4 regions of the Pseudomonas sp. m6p genome follow, and region 2 is predicted to be linked to each of the others. Evidence: predicted binding sites of a transcription regulator. Region 2 holds the regulator's gene; each other region holds the start of a gene.
The links. The regulator FliA, encoded in region 2, starts transcription of late flagellar genes. The targets are predictions, from matches to a motif close to CTAAAGTTTNNNNNNNNNNNGCCGNTAA.
Positions count from the first base shown of each region.

Region 1: a site for FliA is predicted at 1,826-1,853, ahead of ACYZUM_RS19880 (flagellar protein MotY). Genes of this name have one in related genera too.
Region 3: a site for FliA is predicted at 1,607-1,634, ahead of ACYZUM_RS27635 (methyl-accepting chemotaxis protein). Genes of this name have one in related genera too.
Region 4: a site for FliA is predicted at 1,986-2,013, ahead of motA (flagellar motor stator protein MotA). Genes of this name have one in related genera too.

Region 1 is NZ_CM147084.1:4,372,033-4,376,083, reverse strand. Features, by position in the region: gene rnt (ribonuclease T) at 39-716, opposite strand; gene pyrC (dihydroorotase) at 713-1,759, opposite strand; gene ACYZUM_RS19880 (flagellar protein MotY) at 1,920-2,828, shown strand; gene ACYZUM_RS19875 (argininosuccinate synthase) at 2,958-4,051, shown strand, end outside.
Region 2 is NZ_CM147084.1:976,531-980,581, reverse strand. Features, by position in the region: gene ACYZUM_RS04610 (protein phosphatase CheZ) at 35-823, opposite strand; gene ACYZUM_RS04605 (chemotaxis response regulator CheY) at 842-1,213, opposite strand; gene fliA (RNA polymerase sigma factor FliA) at 1,381-2,121, opposite strand; gene fleN (flagellar synthesis regulator FleN) at 2,118-2,948, opposite strand; gene flhF (flagellar biosynthesis protein FlhF) at 3,062-4,051, opposite strand, start outside.
Region 3 is NZ_CM147084.1:6,027,708-6,031,758, forward strand. Features, by position in the region: gene ACYZUM_RS27625 (FecR domain-containing protein) at 1-938, opposite strand, end outside; gene ACYZUM_RS27630 (sigma-70 family RNA polymerase sigma factor) at 938-1,438, opposite strand; gene ACYZUM_RS27635 (methyl-accepting chemotaxis protein) at 1,750-3,630, shown strand; gene ACYZUM_RS27640 (SRPBCC family protein) at 3,777-4,051, opposite strand, start outside.
Region 4 is NZ_CM147084.1:6,495,613-6,499,663, forward strand. Features, by position in the region: gene rhdA (thiosulfate sulfurtransferase) at 1-334, opposite strand, end outside; gene ACYZUM_RS29605 (HDOD domain-containing protein) at 377-1,915, opposite strand; gene motA (flagellar motor stator protein MotA) at 2,082-2,933, shown strand; gene motB (flagellar motor protein MotB) at 2,937-4,013, shown strand.

The DNA.
Region 1 (4,051 bases), 3.3 Mb from region 2:
GGCCGGTTTTTTCATGCGTAGGAAATACCCGACGAGGATCAGTCGTCGAAGTCTTCCCAGCCGCCCATCTGTTTCCAGCGGTTGACGATGCCGCAGAACAGCTCGGCGGTCTTCTCGGTGTCGTAACGCGCCGAATGCGCTTCACGGCCATCGAAGTCGATGTCGGCGGCCTGACAGGCTTTCGCCAGCACGGTTTGACCGTAAGCCAGGCCGGCCAGCGTCGCGGTGTCGAAGCTGGAGAACGGATGGAACGGGTTGCGCTTCATGTCCAGACGCGCCACGGCGGCATTCAGGAAGCCAAGGTCGAAACTGCTGTTGTGCCCGACCAGGATCGCGCGCTTGCAGCCATTGGCCTTCAGCGCCTTGCGCACGCCACGGAAGATGTCGGTCAGCGCGGTTTCTTCGCTGACCGCCATGCGCAGCGGGTGATCGAGCTTGATCCCGGTGAATTCCAGCGCTGCCGCTTCAATGTTCGCGCCTTCGAACGGCTCAACGCGGAAGAAGTAGGTGTGGTCCGGGTAAACGAAACCCTTTTCATCCATGGCGATGGTGGTCGCGGCAATCTCCAGCAGAGCGTCGGTGGCCGAGTTGAAGCCACCGGTCTCTACGTCGACGACAACCGGCAGGTAGCCGCGAAAACGCGCTGCCATTGGATGACGGGAACCGCCGCCGCCACCTTGACCGTCCAGTTCGTCGTCGAAATGGTCTTCACTCACGCGTGTTCCTCCAGCAGGCGCCAGCGCAGTTTTTCACCGGCGCGCAGCGGGATAACGTTCAGCTCGCCGAATGGCAGGCTGGTTGGGGCGGTCCATTCTTCGCGAACCAGGGTGATGCGATCGGTGTTGGCCGGCAGACCGTAGAAGCGCGGGCCGTTCAGGCTGGCAAACGCTTCGAGCTTGTCCAGCGCGTTACGCTGCTCGAACGCTTCGGCATACAGCTCGATGGCGGCGTACGCGGTGTAGCAGCCGGCGCAGCCGCAGGCGGCTTCCTTGGCGTGCTGGGCGTGCGGCGCCGAGTCGGTGCCGAGGAAGAACTTCGCGCTGCCGCTGGTGGCCGCGTCGAGCAGGGCTTCCTGATGGGTATTGCGCTTGAGGATCGGCAGGCAGTAGAAGTGCGGCCGGATCCCGCCCACCAGCATGTGGTTGCGGTTGTACAGCAGGTGATGCGCGGTGATGGTCGCGCCAACGTTGGCCGAGGCTTCGTTGACAAACTGCACGGCGTCGCCGGTGGTGATGTGTTCGAACACCACTTTGAGCGTCGGGAAACGCTCGACCACCCGGCGCATGTGCTCATCGATGAAAATCTTTTCGCGGTCGAAGACATCGACATCGCCACGGGTGACTTCGCCGTGGATCAGCAGCGGCATGCCGACTTCGGCCATGGCTTCCAGCGCCGGGAAGATCTTGTCGATGCTGGTGACTCCGGAATCGGAGTTGGTGGTGGCGCCAGCCGGGTACAGCTTGGCGGCGTGCACGAAACCGCTGGCCTTGGCCTCACGAATTTCTTCGGGCTGGGTGCGGTCGGTGAGGTACAGCACCATCAGCGGTTCGAAACGACTGCCGGCCGGGCGGGCAGCGAGAATCCGCTGGCGATAGCCATCGGCTTCAGCGGCGTTGCGCACCGGTGGTACCAGGTTGGGCATGATGATGGCGCGGCCAAAGGTGCGCGCCACATCGGCAACGGTATTGGTCAACACGGCACCATCGCGAAGATGAATGTGCCAGTCGTCGGGACGCAGCAGGGTCAGGCGGTCGGACATGAGGGGATTCCAGGCGGGTCAAACTGAGGGGAATGCTACCGGAAAAGACTCTTGCAGGCACTCGCTATCAAGTTTTGCTGGAACCTTCCGATAGCCCGTAGGTATGCCGTAAACATAGTGTGAATCGGTCTTTGTGTTACAGAAGCCAATGGAGCCTCCCGTGCGCCAGCGATATTTAGCCTTGCTCAGTGTGTTTGCCAGCCTCCCCGCGATGGCGCTCACCTACCAGACGCGTCTGGAGAACATTGAGTGGACGGTCGAGGGCGACAAGTTCGAGTGCCGTCTGACCCAGCCGATCACCGATTTCGGCTCGGGCCAGTTCGTGCGCAAGGCCGGCGAGCAGGCGATATTCCGCCTCAATGCCTACAACGCCATGCTCGGCGGCGGTTCGGCGACGTTGCTCGCGGCGGCCGCGCCCTGGCAGCCGGGGCGCAACGACATCAATTTGGGCAGCGTGAGGATCGGCACCGGTAACGTGCTGTTCAACAGTTCGCAATCCCAGGCCGGCGGACTGATCAGTGGCTTGCTGGACGGCCGCAGTCCGGTGGTGCGCCGTGCGTCCGGCGATGGCCGGGTTTCGGAAGTGCGTCTGTTGCCGGTCAAGTTCAGCAAGGCGTTCAACGAATACCAGACATGCGTGGCGAAGCTGCTGCCGCAGAATTTCGATCAGGTCAAACACTCGCAGATAGGCTTTCCTGGCGAAGGCACCGATCTGGATGCCGACGCCAAGGCCAGGCTGCAGGTGATGCTCGAGTTCATGAAGGCCGACCCGACGGTCAATCACATCGAACTGGATGGCTATTCCGACAACAGCGGTAATCGTCTGACCAATCGTGAACTGTCGCGCCGGCGCGCGCTGGCGGTGGTCGACTTCTTCAAGGCCAACGGCATCGCCGAATCGCAGATCACCGTGCGTTTCCACGGCGAGCAATACCCGCTGGTGCCGAACAACAATGCAGCTAACCGGGCGAAGAATCGCCGGGTCAGCGTGAAGCTGGCGCGAGTGGCGCCGACCACCGCACCAGCCCCGCAAGCCAGTACGCCTGCCAATGCTGCAGCGACTTCCTGACCCGCCGGTCATCGTCGCGCTGTCGACAGATTCTGTCGCTTTGTCGTCTTAAGCTGTCGCGCCTCTGTAAATTATCGGATTTGAGCGGTAGACTCCTCGGCTTTCCGTAGAACCCCGTGGAGTGATGGCATGGCGGACGTAAACAAGGTCGTTCTGGCGTATTCCGGCGGCCTGGACACTTCGGTGATCCTCAAGTGGCTGCAGGATACTTATAACTGTGAAGTGGTGACTTTCACCGCTGACCTGGGTCAGGGCGAAGAGGTCGAGCCGGCTCGCGCCAAGGCTCAGGCCATGGGCGTCAAAGAAATCTACATTGACGACCTGCGCGAAGAATTCGTGCGTGACTTCGTGTTCCCGATGTTCCGCGCCAACACCGTTTACGAAGGCGAGTACCTGCTGGGTACTTCCATCGCACGTCCGCTGATTGCCAAGCGCCTGATCGAAATCGCCAACGAAACCGGCGCCGACGCCATCTCCCATGGCGCCACCGGCAAGGGCAACGACCAGGTGCGTTTCGAACTGGGTGCCTACGCGCTCAAGCCAGGCGTGAAAGTGATCGCGCCATGGCGTGAGTGGGACCTGTTGTCGCGCGAGAAGCTGATGGACTACGCCGAGAAGCACGCGATCCCGATCGAGCGTCACGGCAAGAAGAAGTCCCCGTACTCGATGGACGCCAACCTGCTGCACATCTCCTATGAAGGCGGCGTGCTGGAAGACACCTGGACCGAGCACGAAGAAGACATGTGGCGCTGGACCGTCTCTCCGGAGAAGGCTCCCGACACCCCGCAATACCTGGAACTGACCTACCGCAACGGCGACATCGTTGCCCTGGACGGCGTCGAAATGACTCCGGCCACCGTACTGGCGACGCTGAACAAGATCGGTGGTGCTCACGGCATCGGCCGTCTCGACATCGTGGAAAACCGCTATGTCGGCATGAAGTCCCGTGGTTGCTACGAAACCCCGGGCGGCACCATTATGCTGCGTGCACACCGCGCCATCGAATCGATCACTCTGGACCGCGAAGTCGCTCACCTCAAAGACGAGTTGATGCCGAAATACGCCAGCCTGATCTACACCGGTTACTGGTGGAGCCCGGAGCGTCTGATGCTGCAACAGATGATCGACGCTTCGCAGGTCAACGTGAACGGTGTGGTTCGTCTGAAGCTGTACAAAGGCAACGTGATCGTTACCGGCCGCAAGTCCGACGATTCGTTGTTCGA
Region 2 (4,051 bases):
TCTAAAAACCCAAAAAACCTAAAATTCCAAAACTCTAGAATCCGAGGCTGGATAACAAATCGTCCACATCGTCCTGACCGGACACAACGTCTTCTCGTTTATCGGCATGAATCTGCGGACCTTCACCCTGCGAGAGATGTTTTTGTGGATCTTTTTCTGCAAGCATCGCGGCACGGTCGTGTTCGATGCCCGCAAAGCGGTCAACCTGACTGGCCATGAGGACGAGTTTGAGCAAATTGCTTTCGACTTCGGTGACCAGTTGGGTCACACGCTTGATCACCTGACCGGTGAGGTCCTGGTAATCCTGAGCCAGCAGGATGTCGTTCAGGTTGCTCGACACCGCACGGTTGTCCGTGCTGCTGCGTGACAGAAAACCGTCGACCCGGCGCGCCAGTTCGCGGAACTCTTCAGCCCCGACTTCACGACGCATGAAGCGGCCCCAATCGGTGCTCAGCGCCTGGGCTTCTTCAGCCAGGCCATTGACCACCGGGGTGGCGCTTTCCACCAGATCCATGGTGCGGTTGGCCGCGGCTTCGGTCAGCTTGACCACATAGCCCAGGCGTTCGGTGGCGTCGGTGATTTGCGACACTTCCTCGGCCTGTGGCATGTGCGGATCGATCTGGAAGTTGACGATCGCACTGTGCAGTTCGCGTGTGAGCTTGCCCACTTCCTGATACAGGCCACGGTCACGGGTCTGATTGAGCTCATGGATCAGTTGCACAGCGTCGCCGAACCTGCCTTTTTCAAGGCTCTCGACCAGTTCGACCGCGTGTTTTTTCAGGGTCGATTCGAAATCGCCCTGTGAAGATTCGTTATGCTCCATAGCTCCCCCGCGCGTTCATCAGCCGATGCGTTCGAAAATCTTCTCGATTTTTTCTTTCAGCGCCTGAGCCGTGAAAGGTTTGACCACGTAGCCGTTCACGCCGGCCTGGGCCGCTTCGATGATCTGCTCGCGCTTGGCTTCGGCAGTCACCATCAGCACGGGCAGGTGCTTGAGTTTTTCATCGGCACGCACGTGGCGCAGCAGGTCGATACCGGTCATGCCCGGCATGTTCCAGTCCGTTACCAGAAAGTCGATGCTTCCGCTGTTGAGCACCGGAATGGCAGTGGTGCCATCGTCGGCCTCGACGGTGTTGGTGAACCCCAGATCACGCAGCAGGTTCTTGATGATCCGCCGCATCGTTGAGAAGTCATCAACGATGAGGATTTTCATGTTCTTGTCCAATTCGACCTCCAAGCAGTCTTAAACGCGCCCAGCACCTGGACGCGCCATTTCAATCAATCCGGCAAAGCACTCGATGACTGTCTGGAGCACAACAGAGCAAGACCGGTGCCGTTCATCACCGCACCAGCCTCGTTCGCAGTGTCCCCACACTGCCTTCAGCGCGCTCGCCACTCCCCCAAACGCCCCCGCAAACGGGCCGCGCACTGGCTGTGTAACTGGCTGACCCGCGATTCACTGACGCCAAGGACTTCACCGATTTCCTTGAGGTTCAGTTCTTCGTCGTAGTACAGCGCCAACACCAGTCGCTCACGCTCCGGCAAATTGGCAATCGCGTCCGCCAGCGCAGCCTGGAAGCGTTCATCTTCCAGATCGCGTGACGGCTCAAGATGAGCACTGGCGCCATCCTCGTGCAGCCCTTCGTGTTCGCCGTCCTGCAGCAGATCGTCGAAACTGAACAGCCGGCTGCCCAGCGTGTCATTCAAAATCCCGTAGTAATCATCGAGACTCAATTGGAGTTCGGCCGCAACCTCGTGATCTTTAGCATCACGGCCGGTTTTAGCTTCAATTGAGCGAATTGCGTCGCTGACCATACGGGTGTTGCGGTGAACCGAGCGTGGTGCCCAATCCCCTTTGCGCACTTCATCGAGCATCGCGCCGCGGATCCGAATGCCCGCGTACGTTTCGAAACTGGCGCCTTTGCTGGCGTCATATTTGGTCGAGACTTCGAGCAGGCCGATCATCCCGGCCTGAATCAGGTCTTCAACCTGCACACTCGCCGGCAAGCGCGCCAGCAAGTGATAGGCAATGCGCTTGACCAGTGGCGCGTAACGCTCGATCAACTCGTACTGCGCGTCACGTGCCGATTTCTTGTAGTAGTTCATACCGCTGGCGGTCATAACACAGGCCCTGCCGTTTGCTGCACGAGGCGCTCGACGAAAAACTCAAGGTGCCCACGCGGGTTGGCAGGCAGCGGCCAGGTATCGACCTTCTGTGCGATCGCCTTGAACGCCAGCGCGCACTTGGAACGCGGAAAGGCTTCATAGACCGCTCGCTGCTTCTGCACTGCCTTGCGCACGCTTTCGTCGTACGGCACCGCGCCGACGTATTGTAAGGCGACGTCGAGAAAGCGATCCGTGACCTTGGTCAACTTGGCGAACAGATTGCGCCCTTCCTGCGGACTCTGCGCCATGTTGGCGAGGACGCGGAAGCGGTTCATGCCGTAGTCGCGGTTGAGCAGTTTGATCAGCGCGTAGGCGTCGGTGATCGAGGTCGGCTCGTCGCAGACCACCAGCAACACTTCCTGCGCGGCGCGCACGAAACTGACTACCGAGTCACCAATGCCCGCAGCGGTGTCGATCACCAGTACATCGAGATTGTCGCCGATGTCGCTGAAGGCCTGAATCAGACCGGCATGTTGCGCCGGGCTCAGGTGCACCATGCTCTGGGTGCCGGAAGCGGCCGGCACGATGCGGATCCCGCCGGGGCCCTGCAACAGCACGTCGCGCAGCTCGCAGCGGCCTTCGATTACATCGGCCAGCGTGCGTTTGGGGGTCAGTCCCAGCAGAACGTCGACGTTCGCCAGCCCCAGGTCAGCGTCCAGCAGCATGACCCGACGGCCAAGCTCTGCCAGCGCCAGAGACAAGTTCACTGACACGTTAGTCTTGCCGACGCCACCTTTGCCGCCGGTCACCGCGATCACCTGTACGGGATGCATGCTGCCCATGTTATTTCTTTACCTTGTCTTGCATAGACGGAGGCCACATTACTGGCTGCGCGTTCACAACCGGAACAATGCATGGCAGACCATCGATGTAGGTACAAAAACTGTTCATTACCTCAGCCAACCTGCTTGGTCGGGCTGTGGTAGATATCAGCGAACATGTCAGCCATGGCTTCTTCGCTGGGTTCTTCCTGCATTTGCACGCTGACGGCGCGGCTGACCAACTGATGACGGCGCGGCAGATGCAGATCATCCGGAATCCGTGGGCCATCGGTCAGGTACGCGACCGGCAGTTCATGACTGATCGCCAGGCTCAACACTTCGCCAAGGCTGGCCGTCTCATCCAGTTTAGTCAGGATGCAGCCGGCAAGCCCGCAACGCTTGTAACTGTGATAAGCGGCGGTTAGAACCTGTTTCTGGCTGGTGGTTGCCAGCACCAGATAATTTTTTGAACGGATGCCACGCCCGGCCAGACTTTCCAGCTGCATGCGCAGCGCCGGATCGCTGGCCTGCAGGCCGGCGGTATCGATCAGCACCACGCGTTTGCGCAGCAGAGGGTCCAGCGCCTGAACCAGCGATTGGCCCGGATCGACGTGGGTCACCGGCACGTTGAGAATCCGCCCCAGGGTCTTGAGTTGCTCCTGCGCACCGATGCGGAAGCTGTCCATGCTGACCAGCGCCACATTCTGCGCGCCGTACTTGAGCACGTAGCGCGCAGCGAGTTTGGCCAGGGTGGTGGTCTTGCCCATGCCGGCCGGGCCGACCATGGCAATCACCCCGCCCTCTTCCAGCGGCTCGACTTCCGGTACGGCAATCATCCGCGCCAGGTGCGCGAGCAGCATACGCCAGGCCTGACGCGGTTCTTCGATGTCGGTGATCATCGCCAGCAGGTCGCGCGACAACGGCCCGGACAGACCGATGCGCTGCAGGCGGCGATACAGATTGGCTTGCGCCGGACGGCTGCCTTGCAGCTGGTTCCAGGCCAGGGTGCCGAGCTGCACTTCCATCAGCTCACGCAGACTGTTCAATTCGAAACGCATCGAATCCAGCGCACGCGGATCGACACCCGCCGATGCTGGTGCAGCTGCCGGCGCCGGACGCGCCGG
Region 3 (4,051 bases), 1.7 Mb from region 2:
TGCGGCAAAATGGTCAACAGCTTGTCGGTGTCCTCCAGGCGGAATACGCCGGACAGGCGCAAATCTGCCACCGCCGGCGCGCACGTCACGAAACCTGGACGATAACGTCCGACCTCGTTGAGAAAGTCGCCCAGGCGCATATTGCGAGTGACGATCAGACCGTCGACCCACGCGCCCGCGTCCATATTTGGTGGCGGCGCCGGGCGTACCTGGTGGTGATCGATCAGGTAGGTCTGCCCGGCGAGTGCCTCGACCGAGGTGCCAGCGCTATGAATGGTCACACGGCCGTGGGTGACGCTCAGACGCGTGCAATCACTGTCCTGACGCAGGATGAAGCGGGCGTGGGTCGGCTCATAAACGCCGTGACGACTTTTTACGCGAAGCGCCCGATTGAACGCCGCGCCTTCATCGTTACCGCCGCATGTGACGATGATTTCGCCGCGAGTGAGTTTGATCAGCCGCTGCTGCGCGGTGTAATCCAGATCCACTGCGCTGGCAGTGTTCAGCTCGATCCGCGTGCCGTCGGGCAACTGGAACCCGCGACGCTCGCCGGTCGCCGTAGCGTAATCAGCGCGCCACTGCTGCCACACGGAGGTGTCCTTGGCCAGCCATGCCGCGGAGCCCATCAGCACCGCGCCAGACAGCAGCTTCAAGGCTTGTCGCCGTCCGAGCCCTTGCGCACTGTTTTCCAGCGTATGGAACGCCACTTGGGCACCGGGCACGGCGCGCAGGTTATGGCTCAGTTCAGCCTGCAGCGACTGCACGCGCTGCCAGGCCAGTTCATGTTCATGATGTTCGGCGCGCCACGCGTCGCACTGATGACTCAGACGCGCATTGCCATGGTTGTTGCGCAGCCGCAGGAACCAGTAAATGGCTTGCTTGACCACCTGTTGCGGCGGCTCGGCGCGACGCCCGACTGAGTTGTTATCCACAGGCATCAACTTGCATACCGCAACACGTAACAGTGATACAGCGCAGCGGCGACGTAACGTTCGACTGAGCGCAGTGACAAACCCATCTGCGCGGCAATCTGCTTGTGGGTCAAACCTTCGCACTGCGCCAGCAGAAACGCCTGACGCACTTTCGGTCGCAGGCCTTCAAGCATGCGCGCGATGCTCTCGAGCAACTCGATTACCAGCGCGCGGGTTTCGGCGCTTGGGGCTTCGGCTTCGGGCAAGTGGGCGATGGTTTCGAGATAGGCGCGTTCGATTTCTTCACGACGCCAGAGGTCGATCACCAGGCCACGGGCGATGGTGCTTAAAAATGCGCGAGGTGCTTTCAGTTCCAGGCGTTCGCTGCGCTGCAGCAGACGGACGAAGGTGTCCTGGGCCAGATCCGCCGCATCCGCGGCATTGCCCAGTCGCGCTCGCAGCCAGGCGTTGAGCCAGCCGTGATGACTCCTGTAAAGCGCCTGCACTGCAAACTCAGGTGAGGACATGAACGCAACAGCCCGAACGTCACAAATGATAATTAGTCGCATTGTCATCAAGGGCTACAGAATTTGCAACCGGCGCTGCAAAACAGTCATCAAAAAATGACAGACGAACGCTCTGGCACGCCGTTCGGCGGGAATCTGGCAGAAATGCCGTGCATTTCCTGCAAAGCGCTAAGTTTTCTCCGAAGCGTGCCGACAGACTGGTGAGACATGCGTGCACCAAAGTAGAGCGGCCGTCAGAACGCCGCCTGCGCTGTACATGGAATGTTGCATCCCGGAACGCATCCCCACTTTTGCATAAGAAGTCCCATGAAATGAATCTCAAGTTCAGCCATAAAATCCTGTTGGCCGCCTCGGGCGTCGTGGTCCTGGCTTTCGCTTTGTTCACCCTCTACAACGACTACCTGCAGCGCAACACCATTCGCCAGAACCTCCAGTCGTCCGTGCAGCAGGCCGGCGATCTGACCGCCAGCAGCGTGCAGAACTGGATGAGCGGGCGAATTCTGGTGCTGGAAAACCTCGCGCAAAACGTTGCCCATCAGGGCAAGAACGCCGACTTCCCGGGGCTGGTCGATCAACCGGCCTTCACCTCGAACTTCCAGTTCACCTACGTCGGTCAAGCCAACGGTGTGTTCACCCAGCGCCCTGACGCGAAGATGCCGGACGGCTACGACCCGCGTCAGCGCCCTTGGTACAAGCAAGCCGTCGCTGCCGACAAAACCATGCTGACGCCGCCGTACATGGCGGCGGTCGGTGGTCTGGTGGTGACCATCGCCATGCCGGTAAAAAACAATGGCGAATTGCTGGGTGTGGTCGGCGGTGACCTGAGCCTGGAAACCCTGGTGAAGATCATCAATTCGGTGGACTTCGGTGGCCTCGGTCACGCATTCCTGGTCAGCGGTGACGGTCAGGTAATCGTCAGCCCGGACAAAGACCAGGTGATGAAGAACCTCAAGGACATCTACCCGAACGCCGGCGTGCGCATCGAGAAGGGCAACCAGAACGTGGTACTCAACGGCCAGGAGCGCATCCTGTCGTTCACCCCGGTCAGCGGCTTGCCGAATGCCGACTGGTACATCGGCCTGTCGATCGATCGTGACAAGGCCTATGCCGCGCTCAGCCAGTTCCGCACTTCGGCGTTGATCGCGATGTTCGTCGCGGTCGCTGCGATTGCGCTGCTGCTGAGCCTGCTGATCAACGTTCTGATGCGTCCGCTGACCACCATGGGTCGTGCGATGCAGGACATCGCCCAGGGCGAAGGCGACCTGACTCGTCGTCTGGTCGTGCAAGGCAAGGATGAGTTCGCTGAACTGGGCAGTTCGTTCAACCAGTTCGTCGAGCGCATTCATGCGTCGATCTCCGAAGTGTCGTCGGCCACCCGTCATGTACACGACCTGTCGCAACGGGTGATGGCCTCGTCCAACGCTTCGATCATCGGTTCCGACGAACAAAGCGCCCGCACCAACAGCGTGGCCGCCGCGATCAACCAGTTGGGCGCCGCGACTCAGGAAATCGCCCGCAACGCCGCCGACGCTTCGCAACACGCCAGCGGCGCGAGCGAGCAGGCCGATGACGGTCGTCAGGTGGTCGAACAGACGATTCAGGCGATGACCGAGCTGTCGCAGAAGATCAGCCTGTCGTGCACCCAGATCGAAACCCTCAATGCCAGCACCGACAACATTGGCCACATCCTCGATGTGATCAAAGGCATCTCGCAGCAGACCAACCTGCTGGCGCTCAACGCGGCCATCGAAGCGGCCCGTGCCGGTGAAGCCGGACGTGGTTTTGCGGTGGTGGCGGACGAAGTGCGTAACCTCGCGCATCGCACCCAGGAATCGGCGGAAGAGATCCACAAGATGATCACTTCGTTGCAGGTCGGTTCCCGTGAAGCGGTGACCACCATGAACGCCAGTCAGGCGTCCAGCGAAGAGAGCGTGGAAGTGGCCAATCAGGCGGGCCTGCGCCTGGTCAGCGTGACCCAGCGCATCGGCGAAATCGACGGCATGAACCAGTCGGTGGCTGCCGCGACGGAAGAGCAGACGGCGGTGGTGGAAACCCTCAACGTCGACGTCAATCAGATCAACCTGCTGAACCAGCAGAGCGTCGCCAACCTCAATGAAACGTTGAAGGATTGTGATGCGTTGTCGCAGCAGGCGAATCGGTTGAAGCAGTTGGTCGACAGCTTCAAGATCTGATTGTCAGATTCGAGACCGCGTTATCGTTCTTCGCGAGCAGGCTCGCTCCCACAAATTGACCGCGTTCCTACAGAAGGAATGCGATCAAAATGTGGGAGCGAGCCTGCTCGCGAAAGCGGTCTGACAATCACCGCAAAGCCAAAGCCTTAGACAAACAGCTTCAGCACATTCCCCATCGCATCATCGGCAAACCCCTGCACGAAATCCTTGAACCCCGGCAGCGCCTCGGCACCACCGCTGGCCGGCTCGGCAATAATCGTCCAGGTCGCCCGCGACTTGCCCACCCCCAAAGATTCCACGTTCATCGCCGCCCACAGATTGGCCACACCCAGCGTGTTGTAGATCGTGGTCCAGGTCATGGCGCGCGCCTGCTCATCGCGGGAGTTGAGTTGCTCGACCACCACGTTGCCGTCCTTGAAGA
Region 4 (4,051 bases), 1.2 Mb from region 2:
AGTGGTATTTGTCGTGACCGATCACATCCAGGAGCCAGATGAAACGTCCGGCCCAACCGCCGCCCTCGTCGTCGTAGACCACGTAGACCGCATCCTGGCGATGCCCCAGCTCACCGAACAACGCCTCCAGATCGGCTTTGGCCGGCAGCAGTCCCGGCGCCGGCGGCTGGCCGAGCTGGGTGCGTTTCGGGTCGACAAAGCGTGCGCCGGGAAGATGACCTTCGGCATAGCGGGCAGGGCTGGTCAGATCCACCAGAATCAGTTCAGGGGAATCGAGACGCGGGAGCAGGTCGCTCGGCTCGATGACGAGCGGCAAGCCAGAGAAGTCAGACATGTGAGGTCTCCAGAGCACAAAGGGGGGGATTGTAGCGCAGCCTCATCGGCCACGGCTGCTAAAGCTGTGCAGGGCTTTCTCGATGCATTGTGCAGTTTTGCCGAATGCCTGAACGGTGATGTCGGCGAACGGCCCGCCGCCCTGATCGGCCACGACGATCATGATCACCCGGCCGTTATTGACCAGTGAGCGCAGGAACAGGTGCTCGCCACGGAACAGCGAACGCAGGCCCGGCGGCAACAATGCGGAAAACTGTGCGTTGTTCTCGGGGTTGATCCGTACTTGTGCCTGCTGCGCGAGTAACCGTTGCAGGACTTTGCTCTGACTGACGACAAAATTCAGCGCGGCGGCTTCCTTCGGCAAACCGAAGGTCTGGTGTACGCGCAGATTGGACTGCGTGCGGTCGGCCATCAGAATCATCACCCGACGCATGCCGCTGGCGACCAGCGCATCGCGCGCGGCGACGGTCAGGCTCATGGCATTGGTGAAGCGGCTCGGCTCGGCCAGCAGTTCGGCGCATTGCCGGCGCCATTGCGTCAGGTCCTCGGCACTCGGCGCGGCCGCTGGCAGCATCCCGGCCGGCAAACGATGGGTACCCCACGGCCACAATAATGAAACGGCCGGGTGCCACAGATCGGGCATGGCATGCTGGCGCGCACTGTTGGCGGCTTGCTGGTGCAACTGCTGCTGCACTTCATCCATCGAGATTTGCAGATAAAGGCTGGTCAGGTACTGCCAGCGCTCGCTGTGCGGACTGTCCCAGGCCTGTTGCGCCGACAGCGCCAGACCGTTGGCCAGCAATACGGTGTTGGCCGGTTGATTGAGCCAGCGGCGCAAAGTCGGATCGTCATCGAGGCGATTCTGCTGGCGCAGCGGATGCTCGCTGTCGCGGGCGATACGCAGCACTTTCACCAGTTCGCGCTGTTCGCTGAGCAGCAGTTTATAGCCTTGCTGCACCCAGATCGGCAGGTGCCAGACCTGTACCAGTGACTCGGCGATCTTCAGCAGGCGTACGCCAAACAGTTGCTTCTCGACCACCAGCGCCGATTCGCCCTTGTGGATCACCCGCAGCTCCCACTCTTCGAGCAACTCGGGAAACGTCAGCGCCAGCGGCCATAATGGCGACAGAAACAACAGGCTGCCCCAATGAATGTCCTGCCACAGGCGCGCGAGGCGACTGGCAAAAAAACCGTTGGCCTGTTGTGTGGCGTGCTGGCTGATCATTTGCAGTTGGCGCAGGGCTTTGGGGATTTGCATCTGCGGTTCGACCGGCAGGCGCGCGAGCAATTCTTCGGTACGCGCCAGGCCCAGGCGGTTGATCGCCACCTCGAGATTTTCCGCCGCAGCGGCCAGGGTGCCGTGGGTGTGACGATTCGCCTCACGGATGATGCTCAAGGCCAGTGCCGGGCTGTCCTGCATCAGGTCGGCGATGTCGCGCAGCGAACTGCGGTTGTCACGGATCGCGCGGCACACCTTGTCGTGAGCCTCTTGCGGCACGGGCAGCCGGACGCTGTCGAGCAGCTTGACCCAGCCTTCGAGGGTGGTCGGTTTTACGTGTGGGACGTTCGTTTCATTAGCCATGTCTGGACGGGATCTTCACTGACTGTAGACGCGCCCGGCATGGGCTAAATTGGCTTTTCGCCTGAACTGGCTATAGTCTGGCGCAGTTTTGCCGATAAGTAGAAGAAGAGATTTTTTAACTTCCGAATATGACCTTGAACCCGACTTAAGTAAGTACTTTCTACCTATGGCTAAAATTATCGGCATCATCGTCGTATTCGCGAGCGTGCTCGGCGGATACGTGCTCTCCCACGGCAAAATTGCCGCCCTGATCCAGCCCTTCGAGGTGATGATCATCGGTGGTGCGGCCCTCGGTGCATTCCTCCAGGCCAACCCCGGTTACATGACGATGCACGTGCTCAAGAAATCCCTGAGCATGTTCAGTTCGCGCTTCAGCCACACGTTCTATCTGGAAGTGCTGGGCCTGATCTACGAGATCCTCAACAAGAGCCGCCGCGAAGGCATGATGGCCATCGAAGGCGACATCGAAGACGCCGCTGCGAGCCCGATCTTCGCCAAGTACCCGGCCGTGCTCAAAGACGAGCGCATGACCGCGTTCATCTGCGATTACCTGCGCATCATGTCCTCCGGCAACATGGCTCCGCATGAGCTGGAAGGCCTGTTCGACATGGAGCTCTACAGCCTCAAGGAAGACCTTGAGCACCCGTCCCATGCGGTGAACGGCATCGCCGACGCCATGCCCGGTTTCGGTATCGTCGCGGCGGTACTGGGTATCGTGGTGACCATGGCGTCCCTGGGCGAAGGCGATCAGAAATCCATCGGTCTGCACGTGGGTGCGGCGCTGGTCGGTACCTTCTTCGGTATTCTCGCGGCCTACGGCTTCTTCGGCCCGTTGGCGCATTCCCTGGCGCACGATGCCAAGGAAGAGCTGAACGTCTATGAAGCCATCAAGGCTTCGCTGGTGGCGTCGGCTTCCGGCATGCCGCCATCGCTGGCGGTGGAGTTCGGGCGCAAGGTTCTGTACCCGGCGCACCGTCCAAGCTTCGCCGAGCTGGAACAAGCCGTTCGCGGTCGCTAAGCCATGGAAAATAATCAGCCGATAATCATCAAGCGCGTCAAGCGCATAGCCGGTGGGCACCACGGCGGGGCGTGGAAAATCGCCTTCGCCGACTTCGCCACGGCGATGATGGCGTTCTTCCTGGTGTTGTGGCTGCTGTCCACCGCAACCCCGGAGCAAAAGATCGCCATCGCCGGTTACTTCAAGGATCCGGTCGGCTTCTCCGAAAGCGGCACGCCGTACATCATCGATCTGGGCGGCACACCGACCCTGGCGCCGGAAAACACTCTCAACCCTGAAGTGAAATCGCAGCCGCAACCGGACAAGGTCACGGTCGACACCGAGCAGGTCGAAGGCATGGCCGAGCAGGTCGAGAAAGAACGCCTGGAACTGTTGCTGCAGGAACTGCAGAACAAGGTCGACGAGAACCCGCAGCTGCAGAAGTTCAAGGATCAGATCCTGTTCGAGATCACCCCGAACGGCCTGCGCATCCAGATCATGGACGCCGAAAACCGGCCGATGTTCGACTCGGGTTCGGCACGTCTGAAGCCGTACTTCGAAGACATCCTGCTGGCCATGGCCGACACCATCAAAGCGGTGCCGAACAAGATCAGCATCAGCGGTCACACCGATGCCAAGCCGTACACCGGCACCGGTGATTTCGGTAACTGGGAGCTCTCGGCCAACCGTGCCAACGCCGCGCGGCGTGCGCTGGTGGCCGGCAGCTATCCGGATTCGCAGGTGGCGCGGGTCGTCGGTTATGCCTCCTCGGCGCTGTTCGACAAGGAGAACCCGTTCAACCCGGTCAACCGCCGCATCGACATCGTGGTCCTGACCAAAAAAGCGCAAGCGGCCATCGAAGGCTCGCAAGGTGCCGACGCAGCCAAGCCTGCGGCCGAAGGTCAGAACGGCGCCGCTCCGGCGACGCCGGTCGATCCGAACGCGTTGCCGGCAGACCAGCAACCGGTGCCGGCCCACGAGTTGCGCGAACGCTTGAACCTGTTCGACGACGCCGCACCGAAACCGGCCGCACCGGGGGCTGCAGCGCCAGCGCCAACAGCTCCGCCAGCCGCTGCACCGGCTCCTGCGCCGAAGCAGTGACCGACAAAAAAGCCGACAGTGATGTCGGCTTTTTTGTG